DNA from 3 places in the Micromonospora sp. NPDC047465 genome. Region 3 is predicted to be linked to each of the others. Evidence: riboswitches for the same ligand, from Rfam matches in the RefSeq annotation. Region 3 holds a riboswitch; each other region holds the start of a gene.
What was found. A riboswitch is a leader RNA that binds a small molecule or an ion and turns the genes downstream of it on or off. The one in region 3 is predicted to bind cyclic di-AMP.

Region 1: it holds a riboswitch for cyclic di-AMP, as region 3 does, so the genes downstream of both, ABZ793_RS02735 (hypothetical protein) here and ABZ793_RS06870 (hypothetical protein) in region 3, are expected to answer to the same signal.
Region 2: it holds a riboswitch for cyclic di-AMP, as region 3 does, so the genes downstream of both, ABZ793_RS04490 (C39 family peptidase) here and ABZ793_RS06870 (hypothetical protein) in region 3, are expected to answer to the same signal.

Annotation. Positions count from the first base shown of each region.
Region 1 covers NZ_JBEYTP010000002.1:97,064-100,328, forward strand. The annotation lists gene ABZ793_RS02730 (SRPBCC family protein) at 24-491, shown strand; gene ABZ793_RS02735 (hypothetical protein) at 599-1,660, opposite strand; cyclic di-AMP (ydaO/yuaA leader) riboswitch at 1,674-1,805, opposite strand; gene ABZ793_RS02740 (cation diffusion facilitator family transporter) at 1,959-2,876, opposite strand; gene ABZ793_RS02745 (AAA family ATPase) at 2,968-3,265, opposite strand, start outside.
Region 2 covers NZ_JBEYTP010000003.1:100,395-103,659, forward strand. The annotation lists gene ABZ793_RS04485 (hypothetical protein) at 1-547, shown strand, start outside; cyclic di-AMP (ydaO/yuaA leader) riboswitch at 893-1,034, shown strand; gene ABZ793_RS04490 (C39 family peptidase) at 1,255-2,100, shown strand; gene ABZ793_RS04495 (alpha/beta hydrolase) at 2,209-2,952, shown strand; gene ABZ793_RS04500 (CDP-glycerol glycerophosphotransferase family protein) at 2,972-3,265, opposite strand, start outside.
Region 3 covers NZ_JBEYTP010000004.1:256,876-260,140, forward strand. The annotation lists gene ABZ793_RS06865 (carbonic anhydrase) at 1-402, shown strand, start outside; gene ABZ793_RS06870 (hypothetical protein) at 650-1,669, opposite strand; cyclic di-AMP (ydaO/yuaA leader) riboswitch at 1,673-1,804, opposite strand; gene ABZ793_RS06875 (YibE/F family protein) at 1,971-3,265, opposite strand, start outside.

The sequences.
Region 1 (3,265 bases), on a different contig from region 3:
GACGGCGACGGTGGGGAGACGGCGTGATCAGGCGGGATTCCTTCAGCTACACCGTCCAGGCGCGCTGCTCGCTCGCCGACGCCGCGGGGTTGCTCGCGGACCCGGCCCGGCAGCAGGACCTGCACCCGCTGATCGCCCGGGTCCGCCGGGTGTCGCCCCGTCGCGGCGCGCGGGCCAGCTACCTCATCACCGACCGGCTGGCCGTCGGGCCGCTGCGCCTGCCGGTCACCTACCGGGCCGACGTCCTGGTCGACGGGCCGGACGAGATCGTCACCGTGGCCCGGCAGTGGCCGGCCACCACGGTGCGCAACCGGACCCGACTGCGGGCCGAGCCGGACGGCGTGGTCCGGATCGACGTCGAGATCACCCTTGCCGCGCCGGTCCCGCTCTTCGGCTACGCCTTCCGCCAGGCGCGTGCGGCCCACCTGGGGCTGGCGGCCCGGCTCGGCGTCGCCCTCGGCGGGCACCCGCCGGAGTCACCGCCCGGCTGAGCCGGGCATCGACGACACGGCGAGATCCCCGGCCGTCGGCCGGGAAGGTGGCGGCGGGAAGGCGGTCGGCCCCGGTGACCCGCTCGCGGGTCACCGGGGCCGGGGCGTCAGTAGACCGACAGGTGCACGTGGTTGGTGTGGTCGCTGGACGGGTCGCCGTTGGCCCCGCTGTACGACTTCCAGCCGCTGCTGGGGAGCCAGATCTGCCTGTACCAGATCACGTAGAGCACGGCGAGCCGGTCGGCGTTCTTGACGAAGTACGCCGCCAGGTTGTTGCCGTACGTCCTGTCGCCGCCGGTGGCGTCGCCGCCGAACCCGCTCTTCTGTGCCGCGAAGTCGCAGGCCCGGCCCTTCGGGTGCTCGCCGGAGCCGCCGGGGCGGTAGCAGGAGACGTAGCGGGTGAAGCCGGCCGCCTTGGCCTGGTTGAGCGCGTGCAGGGTGCGCGGGGTGATGCAGCCGTTGGCGGGGGTGGGGTCGTTGACGCTGCACGACTCGGACGGCCAGGACCCGTCGGAGTTGCGCGGCGCCGGCTTCGCCGTCGCGGTGGAGCTGCCGCCCGGCCCGCCGCCACTCGCCTGCGACCGGTTGGCGACCGTCAGCGCCCGCTCTGCCTGCTCCTTGCGCTTGGCCATCACCGTGACCTGCTTGCGCTGTTCCCGGATCTCGCCGTCCAGGGCGAGCTTGGTGCGGGTGGCCTGGTCCCGGGTCTCCTGGAGCTCGCGGAGCGCCCGGTCCTCGTTGGCGGCCACCGCGTCGAGGGCGGCGGCCCGGTCCATGAAGCCGTCCGGCGAGCTGCTGTTGAGCAGGGCGGACACCACCCCCAGCCGGCCGGTCCGGTAGGCCACTCCGGCGATCTCGCCGACCTTGCTGTTCCGCTCGGTCAGCTCGCTCTCGGTCGTCTTGAGCTGCGCGGCGAGCTGCTGCTGCCGCTTGACCGACGTGTCCAGCGCCCGCTTGGCGTCCAGGTAGCCCTTGCTGGCGGCTTCGAGCTGGGCCCGCAGGGCGGGCGTGCCGCCCTCCTGGTCCTGGCCGGGGGCCGCGGCGAGCAGTCCGGCCCGGGAGGCGGCCGCCGCGGGGGCGGTGGTGACCGGGGCGACCGCGGCGCCGAGGGCGAGCGTCGCGGCGATCAGGGCCGCCAACCGGGCGGCGCGTCGTCGTACAGGTGCCATCACTGGCATACACGTGTCCTTCCGTCAGCCGCCGACCGGGTTAGCTGACGGGTTCGGGACGGAAGATCCCTACCGCTGACGCGGATGCACCCCACGAACATGGTTCCCCGGTTCGCCCCGCCGGGCGATTAGGCGGCGGCCACCGCCGGCACCGGTGGGTGCCGCCTGGCGGAGGCCGGAACCGAGCCTACCGGTGCCGGTGTGACTGGTGCAGCGCACGTGACTGAGGGTGCCTGTCCGCTTACCGTCAAATCCGACATAAGTCAACAATACTCTCCCAGATTTAAGGCTGTGCTCATTACCACTCAACCGACCCGCAGGCCCCGGGAGACGCCCCCGGCTCGATCTGCAACGTCGCGTGCTCGATCTGGAAGTCCTCGTGCAGGGCCGTCCGGGCCGCGGTGAGCACCGCGCCGACCTCGGCGCCGGGCTCCATCGTCAGGTGCGCCGAGGCCACCTCCATCCCGGAGGTCAGCGTCCAGACGTGCAGGTCGTGCACCTCGGCCACGCCGGGCACGGCGGCCAGCCGGTCGTGCACCCTGGTGACCTCGAGGTGCTCCGGCGCGGCCTGCACCAGGATGCGCAGCGCGGCGCGCCCGAGCCGCCAGGTGCGGGGCAGGATGAACATCCCGATCGCCACCGCGACCACCGGGTCCGCCCACCACCAGTCGGTGACGGCGATCAGCAGGGCCGCGCCGATCACGCCGAGTGAGCCCAGCAGGTCGCCCAGCACCTCCAGGTACGCGCCCTGCATGTTGATGCTCTCCTTCGCCCCGGACCGCAGCAGGGCGAAGGCGGCCACGTTGGCGAGCAGGCCGAGCACGGCGACCGCGAGCATCGGGCCGGCGAGGACCTCCGGCGGGTCGCCGAACCGGCGTACGGCCTCGACGACCACGTAGACCGCGACGCCGGAGAGCAGCACGGCGTTGGCCAGAGCGGCCAGCACCTCCAGCCGGTAGAGGCCGAAGGTGCGCTGCGGGTCCGCGCCGGCGCGCCGGGTCGCGGTGATCGCCGCGAGCGCCATGCCGATGCCGAGCACGTCGGTGAACATGTGCCCGGCGTCGCTCAGCAGAGCCAGCGAGCCGGTGCGGAAGGCGGCCACCGCCTCCACCACCATCAGGGCGCCGAGCAGCGCGAACGCCGCCCAGAGGCGGCCCCGGTGGCGGTGCGCGGCATTCGCGACCGACCCGTGGTGGTGGTCATGACCTGCGCCCACGCGCCCACCTTCCGTCACCTGTCCGGACCCGGTTCAATCTATGCTCACATCGCAATATGTGCAAGTGACTGCCGGCGGCGGCCGGGACGACTCAGCCGGTCGGGTCGACGGTGGTCAGCCGCTGGGTGGCCCGCGACAGCGCGACGTAGAGCGTCCGTACGCCCGAACCCGGGTCGGCCCGGATCTCGCCCGGGGCGACCAGGACCACGCCGTCGTACTCCATGCCCTTGGCCTCCAGGCTGGTCACCACCTGCAGGCGCGGCGCGCCCAGGCCGCCCAGCCACCCGGCCACCTCGTCCCGGCGGGGCACCGGGGTGATCACGCCCACGGTGCCCTCCACCTCGGCCAGCAGCGCCGTGGCCGCCGTCACCACGGCCGTCTCCAGCTCC
Region 2 (3,265 bases), on a different contig from region 3:
GGCGGGCCGGGCCGCCCGCACCGCCCGGCGGCGGCGGGCCGACTGGCTCGCCGCGCAGGAGGAGGCCGACCGGGCCTGGCGGGCGTACGACGAGGCGGAGACCGCCGCCCGCCGCTTCACCGGGGCCGCCGCCCTGCCCGCCCCGCGCACCCCGCGCACGCCCGCCGAGTACGCCGCCCGCGAGCGCTGGCTGCACCAGGCGGCGGTGGCGGCCCACTGGCGCGGCGACCTCTCCACCCGCCAACTCCGCGAGGTGTTCGGCCGCCGGGCCGGCTGGGATCCCCGCCGACACCCGGTCGAGCAGGAGATCGCGCTGGCCCGGGCGGTACGCGACGCGAGGCGGGCCGAGCACCGGGCCGCCGCCGAGCGGGAACGGTTGGCGTGGCGGGACGCCGACCTGGCCGCCGAGGCGGCGCGGGCCCTGGCCGGGGAGGCGTACGCCGCAGCGGTCCGGCTCCGGCCGGGCCGGCTCCCGGCGGCCCGGCCGGTCTCCGCCGGGCGTCGGCCCGCGCTCGCCGCGCGGTGGCGGCCCGCGCGGGTGGGCTGAACCGCCGGGCGTCGGCCCGCGCTCGCCGTGCGGTGGCGGCCCGCGCGGGTGGGCTGAACCGCCGGGGCAATTTCGTGACGCCGGTCATAGCGGTGCCGAACCGGTCATCCGGCACGGCCCGGCCGATTCCCGCCGACGATTCCGCGCCGATGTCCGCCGCTCGTCCGGTTGTCGACGCAAGGTGCGTCAGGAAACGGTCGTCCCATTGAGTCACGTCAGTGCCGAACTGACCGCAAAAAAAGTCTCTCGATCAAGGTTTAAGCAGGTGGGAGCGGGTTGGCAGGGCGCGGGCCGGCCAGTAGTGTCGGCCCGTCCGGTGCGGTACCCGATCGCAAGAGGCGACGCCGCGCCGACCCGCCTAATCGTGAACAGGCGAGCCGGGGACCCAGTGCAACATCGGGGTGAATCCGCGGGCCACGGCCCGCGGTAGGGCGTTCTTCCCGCCCGAGTCCGTCAGCTAACCCGGTCGGCGGCGTCGGAAGGAGTTCCATCCCCGTGCAGCACCCACCCGCCCCCCGGTCGTTCCGGCGCCTCCACGGCGCCGCGGTGCCCGCGCTCGCCCGGCCGCACGCCGCGAGCTGACCCACCGGTCACCGCCCGTCGCCCGGCATCCCGGGCGCATCCCCTGAGTGGTCCACCACCGCCGGACGCCGTCCGCGCGGTCGGTCCCCCCTGCGCGGACCGGCGGCCGCTCACCCCCCGAGCCCGTGGAGGAAACCGTGAAGCACCACCTCAAGCGACAGCTCCGTCGCCTCACGTCCGAGCGTCCGTACCAGGTGGCCGCCGCGTCGGCCGCGGCGCTCGTGCTCGCGTCGGGCACCGGCGCGCTGCTGGCCGGCACCGACGAGGCGCCCGCCGCCGCACAGGCCCCGGTGGCCGTGAGCGAGCTGCGGGACGGCACCGTCGCCTCGCGTGGCGACGCCCGCGTCGCGGCGGCCCCGTCGACCGGCGCCCCGGCCGCGTCCAGCGCCGCTCCGTCGGCCAGCGCCACCAGCGCCGCCCCGAACCCGGACCTGACCCGCAAGCCGGAGCCGCCGAAGCCGCCGAAGGCGAAGTCCCTGGACTACGACTACCAGGCCCAGACCACCTTCTACAACTGCGGTCCGGCCGCCGTCCGGCACGCCCTCAGCGCCGCCGGCATCGCGCGCAGCCAGGACGCCCTCGGTGCCCAGCTGGGCACCGACGAGATGGGCACCGACTCGGCCGAGGACACCACCCGGGTGCTGAACGCGACGGTGAAGGGTGACCCGTACCGGACCCGGATGATCCCGGGCGGTGCCGCGACCCCGGCGCAGATGGACCAGCTCCAGGCCGACGTGGTCGCCGCCATCACGGACGGGCGGGGCGTCGTGGTGAACGTCGCCGGCAGCGCCACGGACACCGACGGCGGCTGGCACTCGTTCCCCGGCGGCCACTACATCGCCGTCGTGGGCTACCAGGACGAGGGCCGGCTGGTGAAGATCGCCGACTCGGCGAACCCGGCGACCGCCTCGTACTGGATGTCCACCATCGCCCTGGCGAACTGGGCCGCCACCCGCGGCTACTCCGCCTGAGAAAGACACCCGTCGGGCGTCGGCTCCCCACCCCGGGAGCCGGCGCCCGATGTCGTCTCCGGGTCACGGCCCTCGCCGGGGCGTACGGCGGGTGGCACACTGCGGCCTATGGTCGATGAATCGGGTGACCGGGACGGCCGGCGCGTCCTGCTGCTGCTGCACGGCATGGGCGCGACCGGGGACGTGTGGCTGCCCTGGGCGCCGCTGCTGGAGCGCCGGTGGGCGGGGCGGTGGCTGGCGCCGGACCTCGCCGGCCACGGCTGGTCGCCGCCGCTGCCGGCGTACTCGTTCGCCGGGCTGGCCGACCGGATCGCCGCGGGGCTCGCGGCGGGGGACCGGCTCGTCGTGCTGGGGCACTCCCTCGGCGGCGTGGTCGGGCTGGCGCTGGCCGCCCGCCGCGCCGGGCTGCCGGTCGACGCCGTGGTCGGGCTCGGCATCAAGGCAGTCTGGTCCCCGGCCGAGCTGGCGAAGGCCAGGGAGTTGGCCGCCCGACCGGTGACCTGGTTCGCCAGCCGGGACGAGGCGGCCCGCCGGTACCTGCGGGTGGCCGGCCTGACCGGGCTCTTCGCGCCGGACCACCCCGTGGTCGAGGCCGGGCTGCGGCAGGTCGACGGCCGCTGGCGGCTGGCGATGGACCCCGCCGCGTTCGGGGTGGGGGAGCCGGACCTGCCGACCCTGCTGGCGGCGACGGACGTGCCGGTGCTGCTGGCCCGCGGCGAGCACGACCCCATGGTCACCGACGCCCAGCTCAAGGAGCTGGGCGTGCCGGTCGCCACCCTGCCCGGCCTGGGCCACAACGCCCACGTCGAGGCCCCCGAGGCCGTCCTGGAGCTGGTCGACCCGTACCGCTGACCCGCCGGGTGCCGGCCGGTCAGGTGGTGGCGGAGAGGGTCGCCTCGTCCGGCTCGACCGGCAGGCCGGTCCCGCCGACGGCGCGCGGCGTCGGCGGGTTCCAGTCCGCGTCGAGCTGCCGCCGCGCGGCGTCCAGGAACGCCTCGGCGTACGACTCGGCCGGGAAGTCGCCCAGGTAGCGGCTCCGGGTGGCCCAGCGGGCGGCGGCGAGCGGGTCGGTGTCGAGCAGCGCGGCCAGCACCTCGTCCACGTTGGACATGTCGCGGCGCAGTACGTACCCCGAGCCGGCCAGCGGGAACCGCTCGGCGAACCG
Region 3 (3,265 bases):
CCGCTGGTGGTGGTCCTCGGGCACGACTCCTGCGGGGCCGTCCAGGCGGCCCGCGCGGCGGACACCACCGGCACGCCCCCGGCCGGGCACCTGTGCGCCGTGGTGGACGCCGTGGTGCCCAGCCTGCGCCGCGCCGCCGCCGAGGGCGTGGACGACATCGACCGGATCGTCGACATCCACATCGCGCAGACCGTCGAGGCGATGCTGGACAGGTCGGCCGTGCTCGCCGCCGAGGTGGCCGCCGGGCGCTGCGCCGTCGTGGGCATGTCGTACCGGCTGGCCGCCGGCGAGGCGCGGGCGGTCACCGCCGTACCCGGCGAGGCTCGGGGGGTCGCCGCCGCGCCCACCGGGCCGGGCGCGGTCGACGGGGCACAGCCGGCCGCCAGCGCCGCCCTCGCCTGACCGGTTCCCGCGCTCGCCCGGCCCGGCCCGGCCGCCCGACGCCCGCTCACGAGGGCCACAAGCGCCCGCCGACGAGGGCTACAGACGCCCGCCGACGAGGGCCACGGACGCCGGCAGGGCCACGGACGCCGGCAGGGCCACGGACGCCGGCAGGGCCACGGGCGACCACGGGCCGTGGACCCGACACGGCGACAGACGCCGACAGGGCCGCCCCGCGACTGCGGGGCGGCCCTGTCGTTGGCTGCGGTCAGAGCAGCGACACGTGCACGTGGTCCGTATGGTTCGACGGGCCGCTGTAGGACTTCCAGCCGGTCGCCGGGAACCAGATCTGCCGGTTCCAGATCACGTAGTAGATGCCGAGCCGGTCGGCGTTGCGAACCAGGAACGCGGTCAGGTTGTTGCCGTACATGTAGGTGTCGTCGTTGTGCCAGGGCGAGAAGCCGCTCCGCTGCAGCGACCAGTCGCAGGCCCGGCCCTTCGGATGCTCGTACGGCCCGCCGGAGCGGTAACAGCCGACGAAGCGGTTGAAGCCGGCCCGCTTGACCTCCTTGTACATGTGCAGCGTGCGTGCGGTGATGCAGCCGGAGGTGGTGGGGTCGTTCTCGGTGCAGGACAAGGGCTTCCAGTCGCCGTCGGCAGTACGACCCGGTGCCATCCGGGCCACCGGCGAGGTGGCGACCACCTTGCCGCTGGTCAGGCCCCTGCCGCCGACCAGTGCGAGCGCCTTCTCCGCCTCGCGCTTGCCGCGGGCCATCTCGTTGGTCAGCTTCGTCTGCTCGCGAACCTCGGCGTCGAGTGCCAGCTTGGCCTGCTCGGCGCGGTTCTTGACCGCGTTCACCTCGGCGAGCTTCTTGGAGTTGACCAGGTTCAGCTCGTCGAGGGCGGCGGCGCGCTTGACGAACGAGTCGGGGCTGGCGGTGTCCAGCAGCATCGACACCGCGCCGATCCGCCCGGTCCGGTAGGACTGGGCGGCGATCTGGCTCACCTGTGGGGCCAGCGCTGCCAGGTCGGCCTGCGCCCGGTCGACCTCCAGGGCCAGTTCCAGTTGGCGCTTCTTCGACTTCGCGAGCTTCGCCTTGGCCTGGACGTAGTTGCGGTTCCGCGCCTCGATCAAGTCGTTGAGCAGCTTGGGCTCGTCGTCCCCGTGGCCGGAGGGCTGGGGCGGTGGGGTGGGTGCGGCCGCCGCCGGGAGGGGCCCGGCGAAGACGGCCAGGGCGGCGATCACGGCCACCACAGGGGTCAACCAGCGGCGTAGGGGTGCCGTCACATTTTTCCCTTCCGTCGACCGCCGACCGGGTTAGCTGACGGGTTCGGGGCGGAAGTGGCCCCTACCGCTGTCGCGGATTCACCCCACGTACCTGGGTCCCCGGCTCGCCTGGCGGCGATTGGGCGGCGGCACCGCAGGCGCCGCTGCGCGCCTTCGGCGGTGACCGGCAGCGAGGTTACCCGAGAGCCCTGCCGGGGATCTACGTCCCTAAGCCGACTAAATGCGTTATTTCGTAGCGGCGGAGGGTGACCAGTGACGCGTTTATCAGGCGGGACGTCCTGATCGGTCACGCTGAGGAGTTTCACCATGCGGTGTCCGTGCTCCCGTCGCGGTCGGGCCACGCGGCGGGGGCGGCGGAGGGGGCGTTTCCGGCGCGCAGCCCGCTGAGGGCCTCCAGCGCCTCGGAGCGGTCGGCCGCCGGCCGGGGAGCCGGCGGCGTCGGGGGTGCGCCGCGGTCGGCTGACTCGCCGCCGCGCCGGCCGGCCGTGGTCACCACGGCCGCGAGCCCGGTGGTCAGCGGCACGGCGGCGATCAGGCCCAGGGTGGCGACCGCGCTGCGGACGATCTCCTGGGCCAGGAACTCGCTGGTCAGGATCTGGCTCACCGCCCGGGAGTCGGCGGTCAGCAGGAGCAGCACCGGCAGCGAGGCCCCGGCGTACGCCAGCACGATGGTGTTCACCGTCGAGGCGATGTGCGCGCGGCCGACCCGGGTCGCCGCCCGGTACAGCTGCATCCGGGACAGCCCCGGGTTGGCGTGCGCCAGCTCGGTGACCGTCGCGGCCTGCGTCACGGTGACGTCGTCGAGCACGCCGAGCGAGCCGATGATGATCCCGGCGAGCAGCAGGCCGTGCAGGTCGACGTCGGCCTGGAACATCGACAGCGTGGTGGCGTCCTCGCTGCCGAACCCGGTCAGGTGGGTCGCCGCGGTGGCGATCGTGCCGAGTACGCCCGTCAGGACCAGGCTGCCCAGCGTGCCGAGCACGGCGACCGAGGTCTGCGCGGTCACCCCGTGCGTCAGGTAGAGCACCACGAACATGATCAGTGCCGCGCCGACGACCGCGACCAGCAGCGGTGGGCTGCCGGCGCTGATGCCGGGCAGCACGAAGGTCAGCAGGATGGCGAAGCTTGCCGCCAGGCCGGCCAGCGCCGCGAGCCCCCGCCACCGCCCGAACGCGACGATCGCGGCGGCGAACAGCACCACCAGCCAGAGCAGCGGCTTGCCGCGCTGGTGTTCGGCGATGTTGTAGGCGCTCGCCGAGGGGTCGGCGGGATCGGTGAGCTGGACCAGGACGATCTCGTCGCCGACCGCGACCGTCGGCGCCCCCGGCCCTGCCGGTACGGGCGTCTCCACCTGCTGACCGGCGTCGGGGCCGTCGTCGACGCGCACGGTCACGGTGCCGCAGGGGCCCTCCGCGGCGCCCGGGGCGCCCTCCGGCGCCTCCGGGGTGGGCGGGCACGGCTCCGTCACCACCCGGGTCACCGTGCCGTGGTGGCGGGGCGGATCGGTGCCGGGCGCGGCGTCCGGGGCGTCCCACGGCCAGAGCAGCAGGGCCGCGATCAGGGTGGCGACGAACAGGGGCACCACCGTCGCGACGA